Regions from separate parts of the Shewanella sp. 4t3-1-2LB genome, predicted to be linked through region 1. Evidence: predicted binding sites of a transcription regulator. Region 1 holds the regulator's gene; each other region holds the start of a gene.
The links. Region 1 encodes MetJ, which represses methionine synthesis genes. Its sites were predicted from a motif close to TAGACGTCTAGACGTCTA; they were not measured.
Positions count from the first base shown of each region.

Region 2: metA (homoserine O-succinyltransferase) is a predicted target of MetJ. The motif match lies at 4,722-4,739, and genes of this name have one in related genera.
Region 3: serA (phosphoglycerate dehydrogenase) is a predicted target of MetJ. The motif match lies at 5,280-5,297, and genes of this name have one in related genera.

Region 1 is NZ_JAFNJD010000034.1:2,780-10,856, reverse strand. It holds gene J3L11_RS12880 (hypothetical protein) at 1-253, shown strand, start outside; gene J3L11_RS12875 (bifunctional aspartate kinase/homoserine dehydrogenase II) at 508-2,901, opposite strand; gene metB (cystathionine gamma-synthase) at 2,920-4,080, opposite strand; gene metJ (met regulon transcriptional regulator MetJ) at 4,296-4,610, shown strand; gene J3L11_RS12860 (sulfite exporter TauE/SafE family protein) at 4,679-5,416, shown strand; gene J3L11_RS12855 (conjugal transfer protein TraF) at 5,437-6,636, opposite strand; gene nrfD (NrfD/PsrC family molybdoenzyme membrane anchor subunit) at 6,761-7,699, opposite strand; gene J3L11_RS12845 (4Fe-4S dicluster domain-containing protein) at 7,696-8,077, opposite strand, start outside.
Region 2 is NZ_JAFNJD010000044.1:31,045-39,121, reverse strand. It holds gene J3L11_RS15110 (cytochrome ubiquinol oxidase subunit I) at 1-1,217, shown strand, start outside; gene cydB (cytochrome d ubiquinol oxidase subunit II) at 1,234-2,394, shown strand; gene cydX (cytochrome bd-I oxidase subunit CydX) at 2,407-2,520, shown strand; gene ompW (outer membrane protein OmpW) at 3,153-3,824, shown strand; gene J3L11_RS15090 (SDR family NAD(P)-dependent oxidoreductase) at 3,886-4,644, opposite strand; gene metA (homoserine O-succinyltransferase) at 4,855-5,802, shown strand; gene J3L11_RS15080 (acetyl-CoA C-acyltransferase) at 6,066-7,253, shown strand; gene J3L11_RS15075 (CoA-acylating methylmalonate-semialdehyde dehydrogenase) at 7,283-8,077, shown strand, end outside.
Region 3 is NZ_JAFNJD010000018.1:45,727-53,803, forward strand. It holds yybP-ykoY riboswitch at 194-291, shown strand; gene J3L11_RS08580 (TMEM165/GDT1 family protein) at 377-934, shown strand; gene J3L11_RS19530 (hypothetical protein) at 1,571-1,696, opposite strand; gene katB (catalase KatB) at 2,353-3,813, opposite strand; gene J3L11_RS08590 (hotdog fold thioesterase) at 4,115-4,573, opposite strand; gene J3L11_RS08595 (DUF2238 domain-containing protein) at 4,622-5,233, opposite strand; gene serA (phosphoglycerate dehydrogenase) at 5,400-6,629, shown strand; gene ygfZ (tRNA-modifying protein YgfZ) at 6,742-7,701, shown strand; gene J3L11_RS08610 (two-component system response regulator) at 7,772-8,077, opposite strand, start outside.

The DNA of each region.
Region 1 (8,077 bases):
AGCTAAGTGCATAATTATCGTTCAAGCCGCCGACGAAATTTTGCCAACTTTTGAGCAGCTAGTTCCTGTGGCATTTCAAATATCACATCAACATGCAATGATTTGGTTAAGCCTAACAAACTCTATTAGACAGCTCGCTCGTTTGTGGCCACAGGAAAAAGAGGAGCGGGATTGGGGTATTATTGACCTGAACTTAAAAGAGTTTATACATTATGTGGCTCTTTTCTACGGCCAAGAGCTAACAAAGCAATAATGATGGGACGCAAAAAGCTTGGCTGCGTCACTTCGTTCCTAATTTTAGCCAAGCTTTTTCGCACCCCTGTGTGCGGCGTTAACCCATAGAAATTTTTATCCGAAAATGTCGAGTTAGAGTTAATGCTTTAACTCGAAAATGTCCCAAAGACAGCTAGGTTATTCCTCAGCTACACAACCGCATACGCCACTAAATAATAAGGCTCCCGCAGGAGCCTTATTATTTAGAGCAGAATTGGCATATCGGTGCCGCATTTAATCTTCTAATAGATCGCGGCAGATCTGCACAAGATCTGACTGCACTGCCGCGGCGGTGACTTCACGGCCAGCGCCTGGGCCGCGAATGATCAGCGGGTTGCCCTGATAAAAGGCACTGCGGATAACAAACACGTTATCACCGGGCGTCAAGTTAGCGTAGGGATGACTCGGTTCCACCCATTGCAGCGCCACTTCAGCATTCACACCTTGCTCGGTGCGCTCCAATGCCGCCACATAACGCAGCACTTTGCCCTGCTCATTAGCCGCTGCATACTGTTGTGCCAGTTCACCATCCAGCTCCGGCAAGCGTTGCAGGAACTCATCGATTGAAATCTCTGCCAGATGTGCGGGCACCAGTGAGCTGAGGCGAATATCATCCAGCTCCAGTTCCAAGCCGATTTCCCGAGCCAAAATTAACAGCTTACGCTGCATATCGCGGCCGGAAAGATCATCGCGTGGGTCCGGTTCGGTAATACCCAGCGCTTTGGCTTCCAGCACCAGTTCCGAGAATGGCCGAATGCCGTCATAGTTTTCAAACAGCCAGCACAGTGTGCCGGAAAAAATCCCCCCCACGGCCTGCACCTGATCGCCACTATTATGCAGATCATTGAGCGCATGCTGCACCGGCAAGCCAGCGCCGCAACTGGCATTGTAGCGCCAGAACAAACGGCGGTTTCCCAACATCTGTTTCAATTCACGATAAAACGCCAACGGCCCAGAACCGGCCAGTTTGTTGGCACTGACCATATGGATACCATGGGCAAAAAACTCGGGATATTGCAAGGTCAGGCTGGCACTGGCGCTGATGTCGAGCGCGATCAGTTCATCACACGCCAGCGCATCCGCTTGTTCAAACAGATGCTCGTATTGCCACGGCGTGGCTTCGGCCTCGAAGCGTGTCTGCCAGTCAGTCACCGCAATACCTGCATTGCAAAACAGCGCCTTGCTGGAACTCGCCAACCCCACCAACACTACCTCAGCTTCCAACTGGCGATTAAGCTGCTGCGCGGATTTGCCATACAGCGTGACCCAGGCTTCACCGATATTGCCAACCCCCAGCAAAATAATACCGATACGTTTACGCGGGCCAGCACAGCGACGATGAACTTTCTGCGTCAGCAAGGCCACCTGCTGCTGCGGCACCAAGGTTACCAGACTCAGCGCATCCTGATACAAAAGCCGGGCTTCACGGCTCAACAGCCGAGCAAAACTGCGCCGATACTGTGCGGCGGCGGCACTCACCAAAGCCACCAAGCCAAAACCGCGATGGCTTTCGACGTCGCTGATCCCTAATGCCTCGGTTAACTGCTGCAGTAGCGCCAGCAACTGTTTACCTGACTCCAGCGTATAGGCCAATTCATGCTTTTGTTTACCCACTGACCAATGCGCTAAAGGTTGTAACCCGGCATGTTCCAGCGCTTCTAGCAAGTTTTCCCACGGCGATTGCAATTGCAAGGTGACCGTTAACACTTCATCAAGACTGGTCACCACTGGCGCGCTGGCAACATCGTTTTGCGGTGCCACCAGCGTAAAATCGGTTTGCGGCGCATAACTGGAGCGCACCGCCAGACTCACCTGCGTGTTATACAGCGGTTGCAGCGTACGGGAATGCAGTACCGGGGAACCGAGCCGTGCCAAGCGGTCTGCCTCTGCCAATGACATGTTTTGCAGTAATCTGGCGTCCTGAATTTTGTTGGGGTCGGCGTTAAACACCCCTTCTACGTCAGTCCAGATAGTGACCCGGTCAATATCGGCCAGACTGGCAATCAAGGTGGCACTGAAGTCAGAACCGTTACGCCCCAGCAACAACATTTCACCTGCCGGATTGGCGCAGATAAAACCGGTGATCACCAAACGTTCATCGGGATGCTGCTTGAGCATCTGTTGCACTTTGGCACGGGATTCTTCTACCCGAATTTTGGGTACTGCCGCCTCATCAGCGATAAGCAGACCGCGCGCATCAACGTTACAGGCGGCCACCCCAGATTCACGCAGCAACGCTGCCATCAGCCGGGCAGACCAACGTTCACCAAAGCCCACTACCTGATTGCATTGGTAGTCGCTACGCCCATCCAGCGCCAGCAAGCTCATCAGTGTCGCCCGGTCGTTGGCTAAGCGTTCCCGCAACTGCCGCGCCTGAGAATTACTCAATAGCTGCTCAATCAGGTTTTGCTGATAGTTCATCAGCACCTGCAACTCTTCCTGCCACAGTTGGCCTTGCTCACGCAGCGCTAACAACTTGTACAGGAAGTTGGTGGTTTTGCCTGCGGCAGAGACCACTATCAGATCATCAGGCCGCCCGTGGGTCAGCAGGATGTGGGCCACACGCCGGTAACAGTCAGGATCGGCAAGACTACTACCACCAAATTTATGTAAGTGACTACGTGCCATCAATTAATGCTCCCCAACTCAACAGGCGGCAACGGCTGCCAAACCGGCAGCGATATCGTCCAACAGATCTTGTGGATCTTCGATACCAACGGACAAACGAATCAGGGTATCTTTAATGCCCGCTTCAGCACGGGCGGCCGGCTCCATCGCGCGGTGAGTCATTGTAGCAGGGACTGCCACCAAACTTTCTACACCACCGAGACTTTCTGCGACCGAAAAATAACGTAACGCACCGAGAAATGCCGTTACCTGCGCTTCACCGCCCGTCAGCTCAAAACTGACCATAGCACCGAAGCCCTGCTGCTGTCTGGCAGCGATTTCGTGACCGGGATGTGTTGCTAATCCGGGATAATATACCTGCTGTACCTGGGCACTGTGTTGCAACAACTCGACGATTTTAGCGGCATTACTCTGATGCTGCTCAATGCGTAATGCCAATGTTCTTAAACCGCGCAATGTCAGATAGCTGTCAAACGCGCCGCCGGTCAATCCCAGCGTGTTCGACCACCAATGCAGTTGTTCCGCCAATGCAGGCTCTTTAGCGATCACCGCGCCACCGACCACGTCACTATGACCGTTGAGGTATTTAGTGGTGGAGTGCACCACGATATCGGCACCGAGCAGCAAAGGTTGCTGCAACGCGGGCGACAAAAAGGTGTTATCTGCCACCAGTAGCGCCCCAACGGCTTGGCAAGCAGCGGCGATGGCGGCAATATCAATGACTCGCAACAAAGGATTCGAGGGCGTTTCAATCCATACCATCTTCGGCTTACGGGCAATGGCCTGTTGCAGCGCTGCGGTATCGGTTTGATCCACTATTGCCAGTTGAAATTGACCCTTTTTCGCCAGATTGGTAAACAGTCGATAACATCCACCATAGCAGTCGTGTGGCACCACCAGCAGATCCTCGGGGCTAAGCAGGCTGACCACCAGCGTCACCGCCGCCATACCACTGGTGGTGATCACTGCCGGACAACCCTGTTCCAGTTCACCAATCGCATTACCAAGAATACTGCGAGTGGGATTACCGGAACGGCTGTAATCAAACTGCCTTGGCGTTGTGTGACCATCAAAAGCGTAGTTGGTTGAAAGATAGATGGGCGGAACCACAGCACCATGCTGGCTATCGGACTCAATCCCCTGACGGACGGCAATCGTCGCCATTTTCCGTGCTGTCATTTTTGGCTCCTCAAATGCTTTACAAGAAACACCATAAAGATGTCTGGATGGCTAAATTCTACCAACTCCCCCCTTGGCGTCAATAGGCATAAAGACGTTTAGACGTCCAAATGTATAGAATTCCATTTTTGTGATACAGTATTACGACCCGAGATTTGACTGTAGGGTGTAAGGGTTTAAAATCGGCAGCGAATTAGTGACATAGCAGGTGCAACATGACTGAATGGAATGGCGAATACATCAGCCCCTACGCTGAGCACGGGAAGAAAAACGAACAAGTAAAAAAAATCACTGTGTCTATTCCGCTGAAAGTACTGAAAGTGCTGACGGATGAACGCACTCGTCGCCAGGTCAACAACCTGCGTCATGCCACTAACAGTGAGCTGCTGTGTGAAGCATTTCTGCATGCCTACACCGGCCAGCCGTTACCCAACGATGAAGACTTGTCCAAAGATCAGCCCGACAGTATCCCGGCGGAAGCCAAGCAGATGATGGAAGATATGGGCATCGAATGGGAAGAAATGGAGTAAATGTGCCGTTTCCCAAGCCTTTCTCATTTTACTGACAGCCGGGAGTTTCCCGGCGTTACTTCGCTGTTATGTGGTCGTTGATCGATCCTGTTACCTTATTGCTGGCATCGCTGATTATTGTTATCGGTGCCGTGACGCAAAGTCTGTTAGGCTTCGGTCTAGCGGTCGTTTCTACCCCGCTACTTTATATTGTTGACCCGGAACTGGTGCCAGTACCGGTGATTATTCTGAGCTTTTCCATTGCGTTGCTAACACTGCTGCGCGAGCGCGGCAATCTGGAACTGGGCGGATTGCAATACGCATTGGCCGGACGGATTCCCGGCAGCTTGTTGGGGGTTACGTTGCTATTGGCGCCGCGCGCGGTGCTGGGCTTGATTATTGCGGCCATTGTTGGCGCGGCAGTAGTGATGAGCTTGAAGAAATTCAGCGTCGCCGTCACCCGTCGCAACCTGTTTATTGCAGGTGCCTTTTCGGGCATATTCGGGACGGTAGCAGGTATCGGTGGCCCGCCGATGGCATTGCTGCTCACGGGGCGCGAAGCCGGTAAATTCCGTGCGGCGTTGTCGGCATTTTTTATGGTGAGCACCTGTATCAGTCTGCTGATTTTGGCGCTGTCCGGTATGGTCAGTTGGCGCGATTTGTTGTTATCTGTGCTGTTATTACCGGCGGTAGTGCTGGGATTTCTCGCCTCAGGCATCTTGTTACCCCGAGTAGATAAACGCCGCACCCGCTTGCTGACATTAGCGCTGTGTGGCGCCAGCGCATTATTGCTAGCACTCAAATCCTTGTGGGCGTTGCTATCCTGACAACGCCCTTGTTGTTTCACCTAGAAGTGATACGAGGTCTGTAACGCGCCGCCGATAGCGTTATCGCTGCCAAACATCCCAGTCAAATCTAATCTAAAGAACTTGCCAATAGCGATACCCGTTCCCACTGAATAGATATCGGTGGTGACATCGTTGAGATCCTGGCGATAACCAAGTCGCAACGCTAGCCAGTCAGTGGCTTTCACTTCACCACCGACACGCCAATATTTCGGCCCTTCCAGCTCGGCAAACTTGTTGTTTTCCGTCAAGTCGATATCGCTGGTTAACATCACTGTCCGCCATTCATAAGCGATACCAGCAGTTACCATGGGTTTGATTTGGTAGGTTAATTGCTGGCCTTCGGAAACCATGGTCTGCATGTCTTGCTTCACCAAGTTGCGGCCACTGAGCCCCACGGTCAGCCCCGGCATGGGTTGCAGTGCGACCCCAACATCCAGGTTAAAACCTGTGTCATCGTTACGATAATCGTCACTGTCAAAATCATTAACATCAAAATTGTTGGCTGACACCGCATAATTGAACGTATCCAGCCGCTGCAATTTCGGCGTAATCCCGACGGTGAGCGGCATATTCGCCACAGTGAAGCCACTGCTCAGCGCCACACCGACATCAGAAACCGCCCCGGCAATCACGCGCCCTTGAGATGACAAATCATCCAGGGCTGGCGGATTTAGCGGATCCAGCGTACTCAATAACAACAGATCGGATGCACGGATATCGGCTAGCGCGAAACCATCCAGATAAGTCTTAGCGATAACGGCAACTGACATTCGCTTACTAGAGGGCAACACCACGGCAAATCCCAAGCCAGCACTGGCGTAAGCGCTATTGCCGACTAATGACTGTAGATTCCCCAATAGCTGATCGCGATAATGCAGCATTCCCTCAACATCGCGGTTATCTATCGCCAGTTCCAGAGCATCATAGTTGTCCTGCACATCATCAAATTTATCGACCATTTTGTCTTTATCGGCACCATCAGCACCTAAGGTTGGCAACAGCAGGCTCACGTCTTCGCTCTGGCGCTCCGTTAGGCTCAATAATGCCGGATTGATAAAACCCGCCACCATTCTGTCACCTGCCGCCACACCCGCACCGCCCATGGCATCGGTTCTGGCTTCATACACATCTTGCCCGGCCCATAGTGGCCCACAACTTAATGTAGTGGCGCATAGCAACGCCAGCATCTTCAGTTTCATCCCGCTTCTCCCCAGCCGCTGTTTGTTCAATTAAAGATAGTTGTTACCCAATGACTCTCCAGAAAAAGCGGCACAAAAAAGCCCCCGCTGAAGCGAGGGCTTTGATTTCCATCACATAAATGATTTACCCAAGATAACTTTGTCCCGCATACAGGATGAAGTGTCTTAGTGCCAGCACCCCGGTCAGGCTACACAACGCGCCTAGCAGCATGACACCTTTGCCATGACGTTGCTGCGCCGGTAACAGCAGCGATAACAGCGGTACACCAAAACCAACTGCCACCACCAATGTCCAGAACACCGCAGCCCAAGTGCCAGTTGTCAGTGATGCCAGTGCGGCAGCAGCAGCGCCACCCTTGAAGTACAGGCCACAAAACAGCATGAACAGGAACAGCATCTCGATGCCAACGACTGGCAGCTCAATACCGTGCATACGGCCAAGTTCATGATCATGCGCCGGAGTTCTGAACAGCAGTAGTGCTACAACTGCGTTGGCGGCTGCACCAGCAGAAATCCCTGACACCAAGAACAGCGCTGGCAGAATCGCGGTATTGAGCATCGGATAGATGTTCATCGCCGAGATCAGGAAACCGGTGTAAGCACCCACGATCACCGCTAGCGCAAACAACAACGTTTCTATTGGTTTTCTGAGACCATTCAGCACATCGGCCAGTCCTTGCAGGAAGCCCAAACCGATAGTTGCCAGTTGCCCCCGGAATACCACCAGTGCATACAGGAAGGTCAACGGAATAAAGACCAATAACGCCAACACCCCGATAGACATCACTGACGTGAAGTTATAGTTAACGAGGATCAACCAGAAATGGAACGGCCGAGTCAGGTCAACGACCAGACATAACATTCCCAGACAGATAGCCACGGGTGCAATGAGTGCAGCGGCCTTAAGGACGGGACTCTCCTCACGGTCGCCTTTTACCCAACGCATCGCGATGGCGATCAGTAAACTGCCTGCAGAAAGCCCGGCCAGAAACAGGTATACGGCAATCACCCAATGCCAGGTCACAGGATTGTACTGTGACATATCACCCCAGATATTGTTCATGCTTCAATCCCTCCTTTGCGGGCAGGAATACGATAAACCCTTGGTTGCGTACCAAGATGGACTTTTTCGCGATAGGTTGGCGCGCTGTTCAGCAGTTTGCTCACTTCGCTATTGGCGTCATTGGCATCGCCAAACACCAAGGCATTGGTGGGGCACACAGTGACACAGGCAGGTTGTTCGCCACGTGCTAGCCGAGTATCGGCACAGAAATTACATTTTTCAGCGGTGTGACTGACTGGGTTGATAAAGCGCACTTTGTAAGGACAGGCAGCGATACAATACTGACAGCCAACGCACTTATCTTGTTTAATCGACACGATACCGTCGGCAGTGACATACGCCGCTCCGGTGGGACACACCTTAACGCAAGGCGCATCT
Region 2 (8,077 bases), on a different contig from region 1:
GGGACCGCATGTCTAAGCGTCAACATCTCACCGCAACGTGGCTGACTGCGTTGGGAACGAACCTGTCCGCTTTGTGGATCCTGGTAGCGAATGGCTGGATGCAGAACCCAGTTGGGTCAGTATTCAACTACGAAACCATGCGTATGGAGATGACCAGTTTCGCTGAGGTGCTATTTAACCCAGTAGCTCAGGTGAAATTTGTTCACACTGTGGCTTCTGGCTATGTGGCTGGTTCCATGTTTGTATTGGCTATCAGTGCCTATTACATTCTGAGAAAACGTGATCTGCCATTTGCCCGTCGTTCATTCGCGGTTGCTGCCAGCTTTGGCATGGCATCCATTCTGTCGGTAATTGTGCTGGGTGATGAATCCGGTTACCGCATGGGTGAAGTACAGCGTGTTAAGTTGGCTGCAGTAGAAGCTGAATGGCATACTGAACCGGCGCCAGCATCATTCACCGTATTCGGTTACCCGAACCAGAATGAGATGGAAACCGACTTCGCTATCAAAATTCCTTACGCTATGGGTATCATTGCCACCCGTTCTATCGATGAACAAGTGACCGGTATCCACGATCTGGTAAAAGAGCATGAAGCGCGCATCCGTAATGGTATGCAAGCTTATGCATTGCTGGAAAAACTGCGCACAGCTAAGAAAGATCCGAGTATTGTCGTTGATGCTGCCGACAAGGCTGCATTTGAAGAGAAGAAAGTGGATCTGGGATATGGGCTGTTGTTGAAACCTTACACTGAGAAAATTGTCGACGCTACTGATGAGATGGTGAAACAAGCGGCTAAGGATTCTATTCCTAATGTGGCACCGCTGTTCTACAGCTTCCGTGTCATGGTCGCACTCGGCTTCTTGATGTTGCTGGTATTTGCTGCCGCCTTCTGGCAGAGCACTCGTCATCAGATTGAAGAAAAGCCCTGGGTACTCAAAGCTGCCTTATACAGCTTACCACTGCCGTGGATTGCTATTGAGTGTGGTTGGTTTGTGGCTGAATATGGTCGTCAACCTTGGACTATCTCTGAAGTACTGCCAACTTATATGTCTGCATCAACCCTGAGTGTTGGTGATCTTTGGTTCAGTATCATTACTGCAACCTTGATCTACACCGTGTTGCTGGTTATCGAGCTGTATCTGATGATCAAATTTGCACGTCGTGGCCCCAGCAGTCTGAAGACAGGCCGTTATCACTTTGAAAAATTGGAAGCCTGAGCAGAGGGATTAGACCATGTTTGATTACGAAATATTGAGATTTATCTGGTGGGCACTGGTTGGTGTACTGCTGATTGGTTTCGCGGTAACAGACGGTTTTGACATGGGTGTTGGTGCGTTATTGCCCTTTATTGGTAAGGATGACACCGAGCGCCGCGTGATGATTAACTCCGTAGCACCGCACTGGGATGGTAACCAGGTATGGCTTATCACTGCCGGTGGTGCATTGTTTGCCTCTTGGCCAACTGTATACGCAGTTTCTTTCTCCGGGTTCTATGTGGCAATGATCTTGGTGTTAGCGGCATTGTGGCTGCGTCCGGTAGGGTTTGACTATCGTTCTAAGATTGAGAATCCAAAATGGCGTAAGACCTGGGATTGGTGCTTGTTTGTCGGTGGTTTTGTTCCGCCCCTGGTCATTGGTGTGGCCTTTGGTAATTTACTGCAAGGCGTGCCGTTCCACTTCGACGAATATCTGCGCCCCTACTACGGAACAAGTGATAGCAACTGGATCCTCAACCTGCTGTACCTGTTAAATCCGTATGGATTACTGGCTGGTTTGATCAGTGCTGCCATGTTCATGAACCAAGGCGCTTGTTGGTTACAGATGAAGACGGAAGGTGAATTGCGCAACCGTGTGGCTGGTGCTGCTCAGATCCTGTCATTAGCTGTTGTGGTGCTGTTTGCTGTGGCCGGTGTCTGGTTGGCTTATGGTATTGATGGTTATGTGATTAAGTCTGCCCTGGATGCTCACGCGGCCTCAGATCCTACCAATAAACAGGTTGCTATTGAGGCTGGTGCTTGGCTGGTAAATTACAGCAAGTATCCGTTGACCGTTATCTTCCCTGTGCTAGGTCTGGTATCACCGCTGCTGGTCATTGTTACCAGTCGGATGGGGCGTTCAGGATGGGCTTTCCTGTTTAGTTCGCTGACTATTGCGGGCGTCATTATGACTTGTGGTGTCTCTATGTTCCCGTTTGTGATGCCTTCTTCACTGGATCCAAACGTCAGTCTGACCATGTGGGATGCCACCGCTAGCCATCTGACACTTACCGTCATGACCTGGGTTGCCATCATCTTTGTACCCACTGTACTGGCATACACACTGTATACCTACTACAAGATGTACGGACGTATCGGTCGCCAGCATATTGAATCCAACAGTACTTCACTTTACTAAGGAGCAGCAGGTATGTGGTATTTCACTTGGGTATTAGGTCTGCTGCTGGCTTGTTCCTTCGGTATCATCAATGCGCTCTGGTTGGAAAATACAGAGAACATGGATAGAGAAGACGCGGATAAGTAAGCACTGCTGACCTCGGGAAAAAGCCCCTGATGCTATGTTGATCAGGGGCTTTTTGTGGGGTGAGAAAAGTGCGAAGTGTTGTGGATACGTGATTGGATAATGCGCTATCTGATTGCCCCATAGGAGTATATGCCGCAAGTTAACAAGCATTTTTAGGTGCGTCGCGAACGTTTCCTATAAGGTTAGTGACGGTCTTTTGCTACTCGGTTTTCTGAGATAAATTTTGGCGTGATTTATCGACTTTTTGTGGATAAATACTGCCTTTTCTAATTATGGCTATGATTTTATATTATTTCGAAAAATAGGTTGTTATTAGAATAATTGTCTAAAAAACTACTTTTCTTCAAAAGTTGAAATCATCAGATTTCGATTATTTAGCGTCATTTTATGCAGTTTAAAATGTCGCCGTTTTCACTGTCTAAAAGTTAACTACCGCACATTTTTAAACCTGCAAAAAATATGTATCTTATTGATTATGTGATCAATTATTCAATCATGTCGCTAGATGTATCAACGTGATTAAAAAGTTGATTTAAGTCAATGTTTGATGGTTAGAGTGGTGGCAGGGTAGGTGCGGTTGTTATAAAAATCACGAAAATTGATGCGGTATCAAGTCGCTATGGAGTGAGTAAATGAAAAAGAATATCCTGTCAGGATTGATAGTTGCTGCACTGTTTTCTGCTGCTGCACCGGCAATGGCTCATCAAGCTGGGGACATTATTGTTCGAGCTGGTGCCGTGGTGGTAGCTCCAAACGAATCAAGTGATAATGTGGTAACTCCAGATTTGGGAAATCTTGGAGAGTTTGACATTAACAACAACACTCAGTTGGGGTTAAATTTCGGATATATGTTGACCGACAACTTCGGGATCGAACTGTTGGCGGCAACCCCGTTTTCACATGATGTGAAATTGGCCGGCACTAAAATTGCGGAAACCAAACACCTGCCGCCAACCTTGGTTGCACAGTACTATTTTGGGACTGCCGAATCTCAGTTGCGTCCATATGTTGGTGTAGGTGTTAACTATACCAACTTTTTTGATAGTAAATTTACTAATGATCTGGGTGGTAAATTGTCAGATCTGAGCTTGGAAAATTCTTGGGGATTGGCCGCTCAGGTAGGGATTGACTATCAAATCAACAAAAATTTCCTCGTTAACGCTTCTGTATGGTATGCCAAAATCAATACTGATGTGAGCTTCAATTACCATTATGGTGTTGGCAATAGCAGTGTTGCCCCAGTGACTATTGATACTGACATCGACCCATGGGTTTATATGGTCAGTGTTGGTTACGTATTCTAATAGCCTGTTGGGGGCGAATAAAAAAGGCGCATTTAGCGCCTTTTTTATGTCTTATAAGTTGTTATTCAATGGCAGTGGGTTCTTTCGCTTTTTTCTTTTTCCAGTGACGAGTGTTGTAAATATATTCAGGCAGTAACAGGGTCAGCCAAGCAACCAGACGCCAACGCTTGGTGACGTACACTCGGCGTTTCCCTTTCAACAAAGCATCAACGACCTGGCGTGCCACCTCATCTACAGGCGATAACCAAATACGACTGTGCTGTAGTGCCGCCTTATCCAGCAGTCCCAGTTGGATATCGGTAATAGTGATGGGTAACTTCAGCCGTTGCGCATGCATAGACAGCCCTTCTAGGTAATTTTGCGCAAAGGCCTTGGCGGCGTGAAATGCCACACTGGGTCCACCGCGCAAACCCGCAATAGAGTTAATTGCGGCTATTTGGCCGACCCCTTGCTCGCGAAATAAGCGAAAGGCAGTATTGCAAATGGCGGCAAAGCCACGCACATCGACTTCTATAATTTCCTGTTCCAGCGTCCAAGGCAAATCAGGGTGATAAGAGTTAAGTCCAGTATTAACCAATACTAATCGTACCCCATCCATTTCTTGCCAGACTTGCTCCAGTTGCGGAATGAGTTGCTGCGGATCTTCAATTGATAGTTGGTAAACGTTAGCCGCAGATGGTAATTCAGTGGCAAATTCGCGGATGGTATCAGCGTCGTGCGCCAGCAATGCCAACTCAATGCCTTGGGCGGATAATTGCCTTGCAATCTCCTTACTCAACATTGAACTGGCACCGACAATAATGGCGGAGGTTTTAGACATAATGGCACTCTACTGCGGAAGATGGGTCTTATAATAGGGAGATAGTCGCGCCTTCTCAAGAATTAACAGTGGAAGTATAGACATCTAGAAGTCTTTATGTATGATTGTGATTATCTCTCCGTGTTAATAAGCCCTTCGACTGATGGCTGACCACAGGCCTGCAATAACCGGAGAGTCATGTAATCTCCAATAAACACCAAGAGGCGGATGATGCCCGTAAGAATTCCTGATAATTTGCCTGCAGCCGATGTGCTTGAATCTGAGAATATCTTTGTGATGTCTGAGAGCCGGGCCGCAATGCAGGACATTCGGCCGATGAAAGTGCTGATCCTCAATCTGATGCCCAATAAGATTGAAACCGAAACGCAGTTATTGCGGCTTTTAAGTAATACACCATTACAGGTGGATATTGATTTACTGCGGATCCACGACAAAGAATCCAAGCATACTCCTATGGATCATCTCAATACTTTCTACCGGGATTTTGAAGAGATTAAAGAGCGTAACTTTGATGGCTTGATCATCACCGGAGCGCCACTGGGTAAGCTGGATTTTGAAGAGGTCACCTATTGGGATCACATCAAAGAAGTTATTGATTGGTCGCAAACCCATGTTACCTCAGTGCTGTTTTTGTGTTGGGCGGCCCATGCTGGCCTGTTTCATCTGTACGGGTTAAAGCGGGAGATCCTTAATATCAAATGCTCCGGTGTGTTCGAGCATACCCGTGTGAAGGCCCATATCCCTTTGCTGCGTGGATTTGACGATGTATTTTATGCGCCTCATTCCCGTTATGCGCAAATGAATATTACAGAACTGAAAGCACATCCACAGTTGTCAGTCTTGGCGGAATCGGCAGAGGCTGGCGCTTATCTGGTCATAAGTAAGGATCACCGCAATCTGTTTGTCATCGGTCACCCGGAATACCGCAAAGGTACCTTACGGGATGAGTATTTTAGGGATCTTGCTGCGGGTATTGCACCGCAGATCCCGAAGAATTACTTTCGTAATGACGATCCCAATGCTGAGCCGATAGCCCGTTGGTTTGGTCATGGGAATCTGCTTATCAGTAATTGGCTTAACTACTACGTATATCAGTTAACACCATATGATCTGAGCGATCTCAGCGCGAAAACGCCTTGGGAACAACGTAACGCATAAACCTATACAAGCCACCGCCTAGGTGGCTTTTTTTTTGCTCAAGGTTTGTGAATCACCGCTAAATCTCCTAGACACCTTTTAGTTATCTCGCCAGTTTTAATCCCTTCCATTCCTTTATTCTCGACACGCAAATTTTTCAGCATGACCTAATATTAGACCAACGGCTAGTTGCTTTACGTTCGCGTAAACGTAATCCTTGCAATCATCGCTTAACTATAAAGGCTTCTTTTGGGGAGAAGACCATCACTATCAAGGGGGCGAAGATGGGCGTAACAATCACTGATGATGTAGTGATCGTCGCCGCACGGCGGACACCGATGGGCGGATTTTTGGGGAGTTTGGCATCGGTGCCCGCCCCACAGTTAGCCGCGACTGTGATTAGAGAACTGTTGCACAGTACACAGTTGCCAGCAGAGCGCGTTAGTGAAGTATTACTGGGGTGTGTGCTGCCAGCGGGGGTCGGGCAGGCTCCTGCGCGTCAGGCGGCCTTGGGGGCTGGTCTACCACTGTCGGTGGGGGCTACCACACTGAATAAAGTCTGTGGTTCTGGGATGAAGTCGGTAATGCTAGCGCACGATATGCTTCGCGCTGAAACGGCTGAGGTCGTTATTGCTGGCGGTATGGAAAGCATGAGCCGAGCGCCTTATATGCTGGATAAAGCACGTACCGGACAGCGCATGGGGCATGGTCGGCTGGTGGATCATATGTTTATTGATGGCCTGGAAGATGCCTATACCGGTGCATCCATGGGCAGTTTTGCGCAAAAAACAGCAGACGAATTTGGGCTGTGTCGCGCTGATATGGATGCGTGGGCGCTGACATCGCTAACGCGGGCAAAGGCCGCGATTGCCGAAGGCGCTTTTGCCGCTGAAATCGTAGCAGTAACGGTCAATGATCGGCGCGGAGATTATCAGATAGATACTGATGAACAGCCGGGCAACGCGAAACCAGAAAAAATTCCGACATTAAAACCTGCATTTGCGCAAGATGGCACTATCACTGCAGCTAATTCCAGTTCCATTTCAGATGGCGCAGCCGCTTTGATGCTGATGCGTCGTTCCTTGGCACAATCACTGGATTTACCGGTATTGGCCACTATCAAAGGCCACAGCAGCCATGCCCAGGCTCCAGCCCTGTTTACCACAGCACCTATTGGTGCAGTTGAAAAACTGCTGCAAAAACTCAACTGGACCACTGCCGATGTCGATCTGCTCGAAATCAATGAAGCGTTTGCTATGGTGACCATGCTAGCCATCAACGAGATGCGTCTAGACCCGGAGAAAGTGAATGTGAACGGTGGTGCCTGTGCTCTTGGTCATCCTATCGGCTGCTCTGGGGCACGCATTTTAGTCACGCTTATCCATGCGCTGAAACAACGTGGTCTCAAACGCGGTATTGCCACTTTGTGCATTGGTGGCGGTGAAGCGACTGCTATTGCCGTTGAGGTATAACACGGCACTTTCAACAGGACTCATCTCTTATGACAACGCTTATAAAACATTTTATTGCCGGTGAATTCACTGCCGGCCACGGCTCTCGCAGTATCAGCGTGACCAACCCGGCTGATAATCAACAAATTGCGCAGATAAATTGTGCCACCGCCGCAGAGATAGAACAGGCGATCAGCAGCGCTGCCCAAGCGTTTAAAGAGTGGCGCAAGGTTGCTGTTCCAGAGCGGGCGCGGCTGATGCTGCGTTACCAGCACCTGCTCAAGCAGCATCATGACGAATTGGCAACCATTCTTGCGAAAGAAACTGGCAAAACTTTTGCGGACGCGCGCGGCGATGTTTGGCGCGGCATCGAAGTGGTAGAACACGCATGCAATATTCCCTCTTTGTTGATGGGAGAAACAGTCGAAAACGTGGCAAGCGGGATTGATACCTACAGCATGATCCAGCCTTTAGGCGTCTGCACGGGTATCACCCCTTTTAACTTCCCGGCGATGATCCCGTTATGGATGTTTCCATTGGCGATTGCCTGTGGCAATACCTTTATTTTGAAGCCGTCGGAGCAAGACCCAATGACCGCGCAGCGGTTGGCCGAACTGTTTGAGCAAGCGGGAGCACCGAAAGGCGTGCTGCAACTGTTGCATGGCGACCGTGAAGTGGTTGATGCCTTGCTGTGTCATCCACAGATAAAGGCGATCTCCTTTGTTGGTTCGGTTGCGGTTGGGCGTCATGTCTACCAGACCGGTACTCAGCATCTGAAGCGGGTACAGGCATTTGCTGGTGCCAAAAATCATTGTGTGATCATGCCGGACGCCAATAAACAGCAA
Region 3 (8,077 bases), on a different contig from region 1:
TGACAATACGCGATTAGGCAGCAAATTGCGCTGATGCAGTTCCGAAAAATCGACACAGATTTGACATTATCAGAGCCATTTGCTGCGGGCAAGAATAGATTTATCTTTAAAATCGGAAAAAATATCGTTGATTATACGAACAATCTGCAATTGACGATTGCCGCAGAAAAATATCTGGATATAATGAGCGCCTCTCTAGTTCTTGGGGGAGTAGCCGACCCGCAACTTGTGGGTGCATTCATCAACAAACTTGGCCACATGCCATGGTGAATGCAGCAAGTCTGACTTGCCTGGCAAGACCTGAGCGCAGCGCACCATTTTACCGGGGTGAATGGCGTGTTGTGCCCGGTTGAAGGTCACCCCTGAGGATTGCATTTTGGAAGCGCTGTTCACTTCTGCTCTCTCTGTTGCGATTGCTGAAATCGGCGATAAGACCCAACTGCTGGCACTGTTATTGGCGGCCAGATTCAAAAATAAAACGGCAATTATTAGCGGGATCTTGCTATCGACCTTGGCCAACCATTTGTTGGCGGCTTGGTTTGGTCATTGGGCTATTACCTGGCTGACACCAGAACTTGCCCGTTATCTAATAGCCTTCAGCTTTTTTGCCATAGCACTGTGGATACTCGTACCAGACAAAGCGGATGATGAAGATAACCGCTTCTACCGTTATGGCCCGTTTCTGGCGACCTTTGTATTGTTCTTTCTGGCCGAAATGGGCGACAAAACCCAAGTTGCCACCGTGGTGTTGGCAGCTAAGTATCAATCCTTAGCTTGGGTGATTGCCGGAACAACCTTAGGCATATTGCTGGCCAATGTGCCAGTGGTGATAGCTGGCAGCATGGGTGCAGGTAAGTTACCAGTAACCCTTATTCATCGGATCTGTGCCGTACTGTTTTTCTTGTTGGGTATAGCAACACTGGTGTGGGCGTAAGTGAGCCTTACGGCCTGATTAGGTTTGCAAAAAAGAGGCTTTCGAGCCTCTTTTTTATTGATCCTGATGCTGCCTACTTTTTTATGAATGCTTCAACATTGCTTTGCTGCCCTGCAGCGGTTAATTGCCTGCCGCAGGCTTATGCACACGCATCCATGTGGCACGCTGCAAGTACATCCATGTAAGCTCGACGCCAGCATCCATGCTGGCGACGGCCACAAGTCCGCATGTGCTGGGAATTATCAGAGTACTTCGCCCAGAGCAACTGCACTTGAACGTTAAGTTACTCCATTCACACAAATTGAAATTGCCATTACACAATAATGTGTATGTTAGTTGACCAAATTTTTTTATCGTCACATATTAACTATCAATTGAGGAATAACTGGAAAGGTAACAACAAGGAACGTTATGAATAACATTCTCGAAATTGATTTAGACAAGAAATTAGAAATAAAAATCAACAACTGAACTACTCTGTAGTAACACCCTTGGGGGGGTATGTGTATGACGGTAATTGAGCGCTCGAGTCACGGATGTCTCAAGGTGGTGCAGAGCAAGGGAATATTAGTCGTACTTGAATTCCTGAATGTGAAGAGAAGGCTACCATTGGGTAGCCTTTCTCATGCCTTTTAATCACTTAGATGATTTACTAGGTTTTAAATCCGGGGTATTTCCTGGAGTTTTTTTATTATCGCGTCTTCTTTGATCTGGTTTACCAGTAGATTGGGCAATCGGTTTTGGGCCTGGTTTTAGTGCCATGATTTTATCCTTATTTTTACTGAGGTTATTTCCTCATAATTCACATAAGGACTAAAAGAAATCTTTCAATGGCTGCATGAAAAATAAACTAAAACATTTATCCATGGAGGAGGTTAACAACGATTAGGTTTAGAAAGTCATCAACGATTTGCACCAAGCTCATCAGGCAACACCAATTCCCCTTGGCGCGGCGAAGGTGCGTTGGGCAGCTATTGAGCAATCGAGTCAAGGATGACGAGAAGCGATGGTGAGTCATGGATGACGAATCAGCGCGATTTGCGAAAATGGCAAACCATAAGCCCGTAGCGTTTCGCGACATCGGGGCAGCAAGGGGATTTATAAGGGCAAATGCTCATCAATGATGAGTGTGCTCATGAGCGCGAGCCATGGATGGCGAGCTGGCCGTTTAACATGGATGTTATTCGAGGCTGATCAGCCCCCTTGTCTCGTAGTGTGAGCGCGAAAGCTCACGACTTTGCCAAGCGCAGCTTGGTATGGCGAAGCCATCAAGCTTTCGCAACCGTAGGTTGCAATCGCGCAGCGATAAGTCCCTTTGACGCCAGCCAAAAACAAGCCAGTGACTTCCCCGCATCGGCAGAGGCAAAAAAGCCCAACATTACCATTGGGCTTTCTAATCCACCTTAGGCAGAGCTAAGTTACTTAGCTAATGCCGCCATTACACGCGCGCCATAGTCGGCATCGGCTTTAGTGAAATGCGCCACCATCTGCAATTGCACAGCGCGGCTTGCTTGGCTCAAGGTGCCACAGATATTGCTGACCAGCCGCGCTTTTTCCGCTTCACTGAACAAGCGATACAGATTACCCGCCTGAGTGTAATCATCCTGATCGTAACGGCTATAACGCGCCGCTTCCCCCTCTAGGCGTAATGGCGGTTCACGGAACTCAGTAGCATCCTGCAAACTGTTGGCACTGGAGTTCGGGCCGTAGTTAGCACTGCTATCTGCGCCAGTCTGAATGTGATGGTATGGGCACTGCGTTCCGGCCATCGCTCCTGCGCGCTGATGATGATTAGCCGTCGTCGCATGTGGGCAGTTCACCGGCAGTTGGTTGTAATTGGCGCCAACGCGATAACGCTGGGCATCGGCATAAGCAAACAGGCGTGCCTGCAGCATTTTATCCGGTGACGCGCCCACCCCGGGTACCATATTGCTCGGCGCGAAGGCGGCCTGCTCCACTTCGGCAAAATAGTTCTGCGGCAAGCGGTTAAGCTCCATCACCCCGACTTCAATCAATGGATAATCCTGATGCGACCACACTTTGGTCAGGTCAAAGGGATTGATGTGGTAATGGTTGGCATCGGCTTCGGGCATGATCTGCACCTGCAATTTCCAGCGAGGGAAATGACCATCGCTAATGGCGGCCACCATGTCGCGCTGAGCATGATCAGGATCGATACCTTTCATTTTAGCGGCTTGTTCTTCGGTCAAATTGGCAATGCCCTGCTCACTCTTAAAGTGAAATTTCACCCAGAAACGCTCACCTTGGGCATTCCAGAAAGAATAGGTATGTGAACCGTAGCCATGCATCTGCCGATAATTTGCCGGAATCCCACGATCAGACATCAGCACCGTCACTTGATGCATCGCTTCTGGATTCAGCGCCCAGAAATCCCACATTGCCTGCGGATCTTTCAGATTGGTGTGCGGATTACGCTTTTGCGTATGAATAAAATCGGGGAATTTAATGCCATCCCGTAGAAAAAACGTAGGGGTGTTATTGCCGACGATATCGTGATTACCGCGGCTGGTGTAAAAGCGCACGGCAAAACCGCGGGGATCACGCTCGGCATCAGCAGAGCCCATCTCACCACCCACAGTAGAAAAACGTACAAACACTTCCGTTTGCTTACCCACGCCGTTGAAATGGTCGGCAATGGTGTAACGGCTGATATCGTTGGTCAGAGTAAAAGTGCCGTAAACACCGGTGCCTTTGGCATGCACGACCCGCTCTGGGATCCGCTCACGGTTAAAGTGCGCTAATTTTTCAATCAGATGAAAATCTTGTAATAACAATGGGCCACGCTCACCGACAGACAGGGAATTCTGATCATCTGCAACGGGGGCACCGTTCTGGCTGGTAATATAATGCTGGGTCATGTTGTGCTCCTTACGATTTTTTCTGGTTTAACCAAAGTTCGATCAAATCAACGATTGTGGCCATATGGCCTCCTGCAACAGCGAGCTAAGGCATCAGACGTTAAGAGCATGGTAGGTGATGCAAGAAAATCAATAAAACGATTAAAAGTGATTATCACAATCCAATAATTAAATTGATAATAAAACTGCTTCTGCACTAGACAGTGGATAGCAAGCGGGGTTAGCAGTACGCTCAGTGAACATGCCCGCAACAACAATAAAAGCAGCCGTAGCTGCTTTTATTGGACACAAATAGAGGCTGTCAGCCCGCGTGTTTACTGTCAGGACGGCGCACAACGGCGGCAGTCATACGTGACACACAAGTCAGTTCACCCGCACTATTGTAAATTTGGATATCCCATACCGAAGTGCGCTTTCCCAGATGAATGGGGCGAGCCACCGCTTTGAGTTCTCCATTGCGAGCCGCGCGGATATGGTTAGCGTTGATCTCCTGCCCGACACAGTAATACTGTTCAAAATCCACCGCAAAATTAGCCGCGTAGCTGGCAACAGTTTCAGCTAGGACCACATTAGCACCACCGTGTACCATACCGATGGGGTTGTGAATCGCTGGTGTGGCGGGCATGGTCGCCACCAGATAATCGTCACCTATCTCAGTAACTTTGATGCCTAAGGTCTGCATCAAGCTGCCTTTGCCGCCCTGCCCCAGATCTAGGCGGGCGCAATCCTCAAGCGTGACTTCTCTGAACCAGATACTCATAGTGTGTCGTTTCCTTATAATAATATCCCACGCCAGTTTATCGCCGCCTCAGCGCTGCGGTATCAGCAATTTCGCTAATTGACGGTCATGCGTCGCCGACAACGTCAATACCGCACAGATAGCCCCAATCAAGGCGAATAACATGTCAGATTGGGTATCCCAGACATAACCTTGGGTCCCAAGAAATGCTTCAGCACCATCGTTGGTCAGCACCGCAACCCACCATTCCACCAGTTCATAAAATGCCGAAAGTGCCAGGGCAAAACAGCAACAGAGAAAACTGCACCAAGCGCCGCGTTGCAGCACCTGTTTGCGCAGCAACACTTCTCGCGCAATCATGGCCGGGATAAATCCCTGAGCAAAATGCCCTAATTTGTCATAGTTATTGCGGCCCCAACCAAACCAGTCTGACAACCAGTCAAACAGCGGTACCTGGGCATAGGTGTAATGGGCGCCGACAAACAACACGCAACAGTGCAACAGAATTAACAGCGACAGCAAAGGCGTTAATGGAAATACCCGCCGACACCATAACAATAGCGGCACCGCGATTAATGCGGGTGTCGCTTCCATCCACCAGGTAAAACCATCATGCGGCTGCCATACTGACCACAGCAGTACCACAGCATAAAATGCCAGCCAAATCAGCGGATTCTTCAATATCGGCCCCAATTTGCAGATTGTTCATGATCTAAAATAAACACTTTAGCCATCCAGACCTCCACAGCAGCAAAAAAAGGTGCTAACGTGAGCTGACAGCTTGGGGAAGCTTAACACACTACACTTTGTTCACTAGCAGATTCATAAATTGAGGGGTACCGATATCATGGCGAAACACTCGCTGGACAAGGATAAAATCAAGATCCTGTTGTTGGAAGGCGTTCATCAGTCAGCCCTAGATGTGCTGAAAAATTCCGGTTATAACAATATTGAGTACCACAAAGGCTCGTTGTCTGGTGATGAATTGGCTGAAGCCATCAAGGATGCACATTTTGTCGGTATCCGCTCTCGCACCCACCTCACCAAGGAAGTGCTGGAGCAGGCTGAAAAACTGGTGGGTATCGGTTGCTTCTGCATCGGCACTAACCAGGTGGATCTTAAAGCCGCTGAGTTGCTGGGTATCCCGGTGTTCAACGCTCCGTTTTCCAATACCCGCAGTGTTGCCGAATTGGTGATTGGCGAAATTATCATGCTGATGCGCGGCATTCCACAACGGAACGCCTCTGCGCACAAAGGCGGTTGGATCAAGAGTGCGAAAGGCAGCTATGAAGTTCGCGGCAAAACCCTCGGCGTCATCGGCTATGGTCATATCGGCACTCAGCTTGGCATTCTGGCAGAAACCTTAGGGATGCGCGTGGTGTTCTACGATATTGAAGACAAACTGCCGCTGGGCAATGCCCACCAGTTGCGCTTTATGAACGAACTGCTGGCGCAGGCGGATGTGGTCAGTCTGCACGTACCGGAAACCCCACAAACCAAGCTGATGTTTGGTGCAGCACAGATTGAAGCCATGCGGCCTGGCAGCTTCCTGATCAACGCCTCCCGCGGCACGGTGGTGGATATTGACGCATTAGCGGCTGCGCTCGAATCCAAACATTTAGCGGGGGCAGCAATTGATGTGTTCCCAATTGAGCCCAAGTCTAACGATGACGAATTCCAGAGTCCGCTGCGTGGATTTGACAATGTCATCCTAACACCACACGTTGGCGGTAGCACCGAAGAAGCCCAGGAAAATATTGGCATCGAAGTGGCCGGGAAACTCGCCAAATATTCCGACAACGGTTCGACAGTAACCGCCGTAAACTTCCCCGAAGTATCGCTGCCACAACAACACGGCACTTCACGCCTGTTGCATATCCACCGTAACCGTCCCGGCATATTGCTGAAGATCAACCAGGCGTTTTCCGAAAAAGGCATCAACATCGGCGGTCAATACCTGCAAACCACGGCAGACATCGGTTATGTGGTGATGGAAGTCCACACGGATCAGGCCGCAGAAGCCTTGGAAGAACTGAAAAACATCGAAGGGACTATCCGCACTCGCTTGCTGTACTGAGTTTTGGTATCAGTGAATGTTTTGACGGGGCGACCATTCGGCGCCCTGTTTATTTACGCCAGATCCGTTACAATCGAAGCACTTTTGCTGTTGTTAATATCAGGATGATCCTATGAGTCTCACCGCTCCTCAACTTTTCTGGGCACCCGATACCCAGTTACCGGAACTGCTGATCTCTCCCCTGTCTCATCTCGGCCTGATCCAGGTGACCGGTGAACAGAATCGTAGTTTTATTCACGGACAAATTACCGCCGATGTTAATGCCCTCACAGCCAACGACTGGTGCTGGGGCGCGCATTGCGACCCTAAAGGTAAGATGCTTGCTGCCTTCCGTCTATTCGCAGTAGCCGATAGCTTAATGCTGCTGATGCCTAAAGATACCGTTGTCAGCGACCTGCCAGAATTCCGTAAATATGCGGTATTTAGCAAAGCCGAACTTGATGATGTATCGGATGCGTGGACGGTACTCGGTGTTACCGGAAACGGCGCCGAATCTTGGATTAAAGGCCATTTCCCAGCCTTTAGCACTGACCACCCATTATGTCCATTGCAACAGGGAGTGGTGCTGAATGATAACGGGCGTTTTCTGTTAGTGTTACCGACAGCCATTGCAGCCGAGCTGGTGCAAGCGCAGGCACTGTATCATCACAGTGCCTGGCAAGCGTTGGAGATACTGGCCGGCTATCCGGGATTATCAGCCGTGCATCGGGCGCAATTTGTACCACAAATGTGCAACTTGCAGGCGCTCAATGGTATCAGTTTTACCAAAGGCTGCTACATGGGACAGGAAACAGTGGCGCGCATGAAATACCGTGGCGGTAACAAACGGGCGCTGTATATTCTGAAAGGACAAGCAATCGTTTCTGTCACTCCAGAATCCACACTGGAGCTAGCGCTAGAAGAGGGTTTCCGGCCACAGGGCACTATTTTGGAAGCGGTACAGATTGACGACCAGTTGTTACTGACAGCCGTGCTGCCAAATGATACTGCCGATGACGCCGTGTTCAGAATTGCCGAAGATCCGCAAAGCCAGCTAACACTGGTAGCAAGACCTTACTCGCTGGAAGAGTAACCAACGTAAAGGGCGTCACATGACGCCCTTGTTGTTTGCAAGATGCACACTTTGCAAGAACCACTCTGCCTCAACCTTCGCTATGCAAAGCCGTTTCTGGATATTGCTCACGGACGTCATTGACCTGCGGCAAAATCTGCAGAAACTGGCGCACCAGCTCAGGATCGAAATGTTTACCTGCCTGCTCTTCAATATAGGCCATCGCGTCGGCAGTGCTCCACGCTTGTTTGTAAGGTCGAACCGATGTCAGTGCATCAAATACATCCGCCACGGCCACAATCCGGCCTTCGATAGGGATAGCCTCGCCCGCCAGTCCCTTAGGATAACCACTGCCGTCCCATTTTTCGTGATGCGTCAGCGCAATACTGCGCGACAG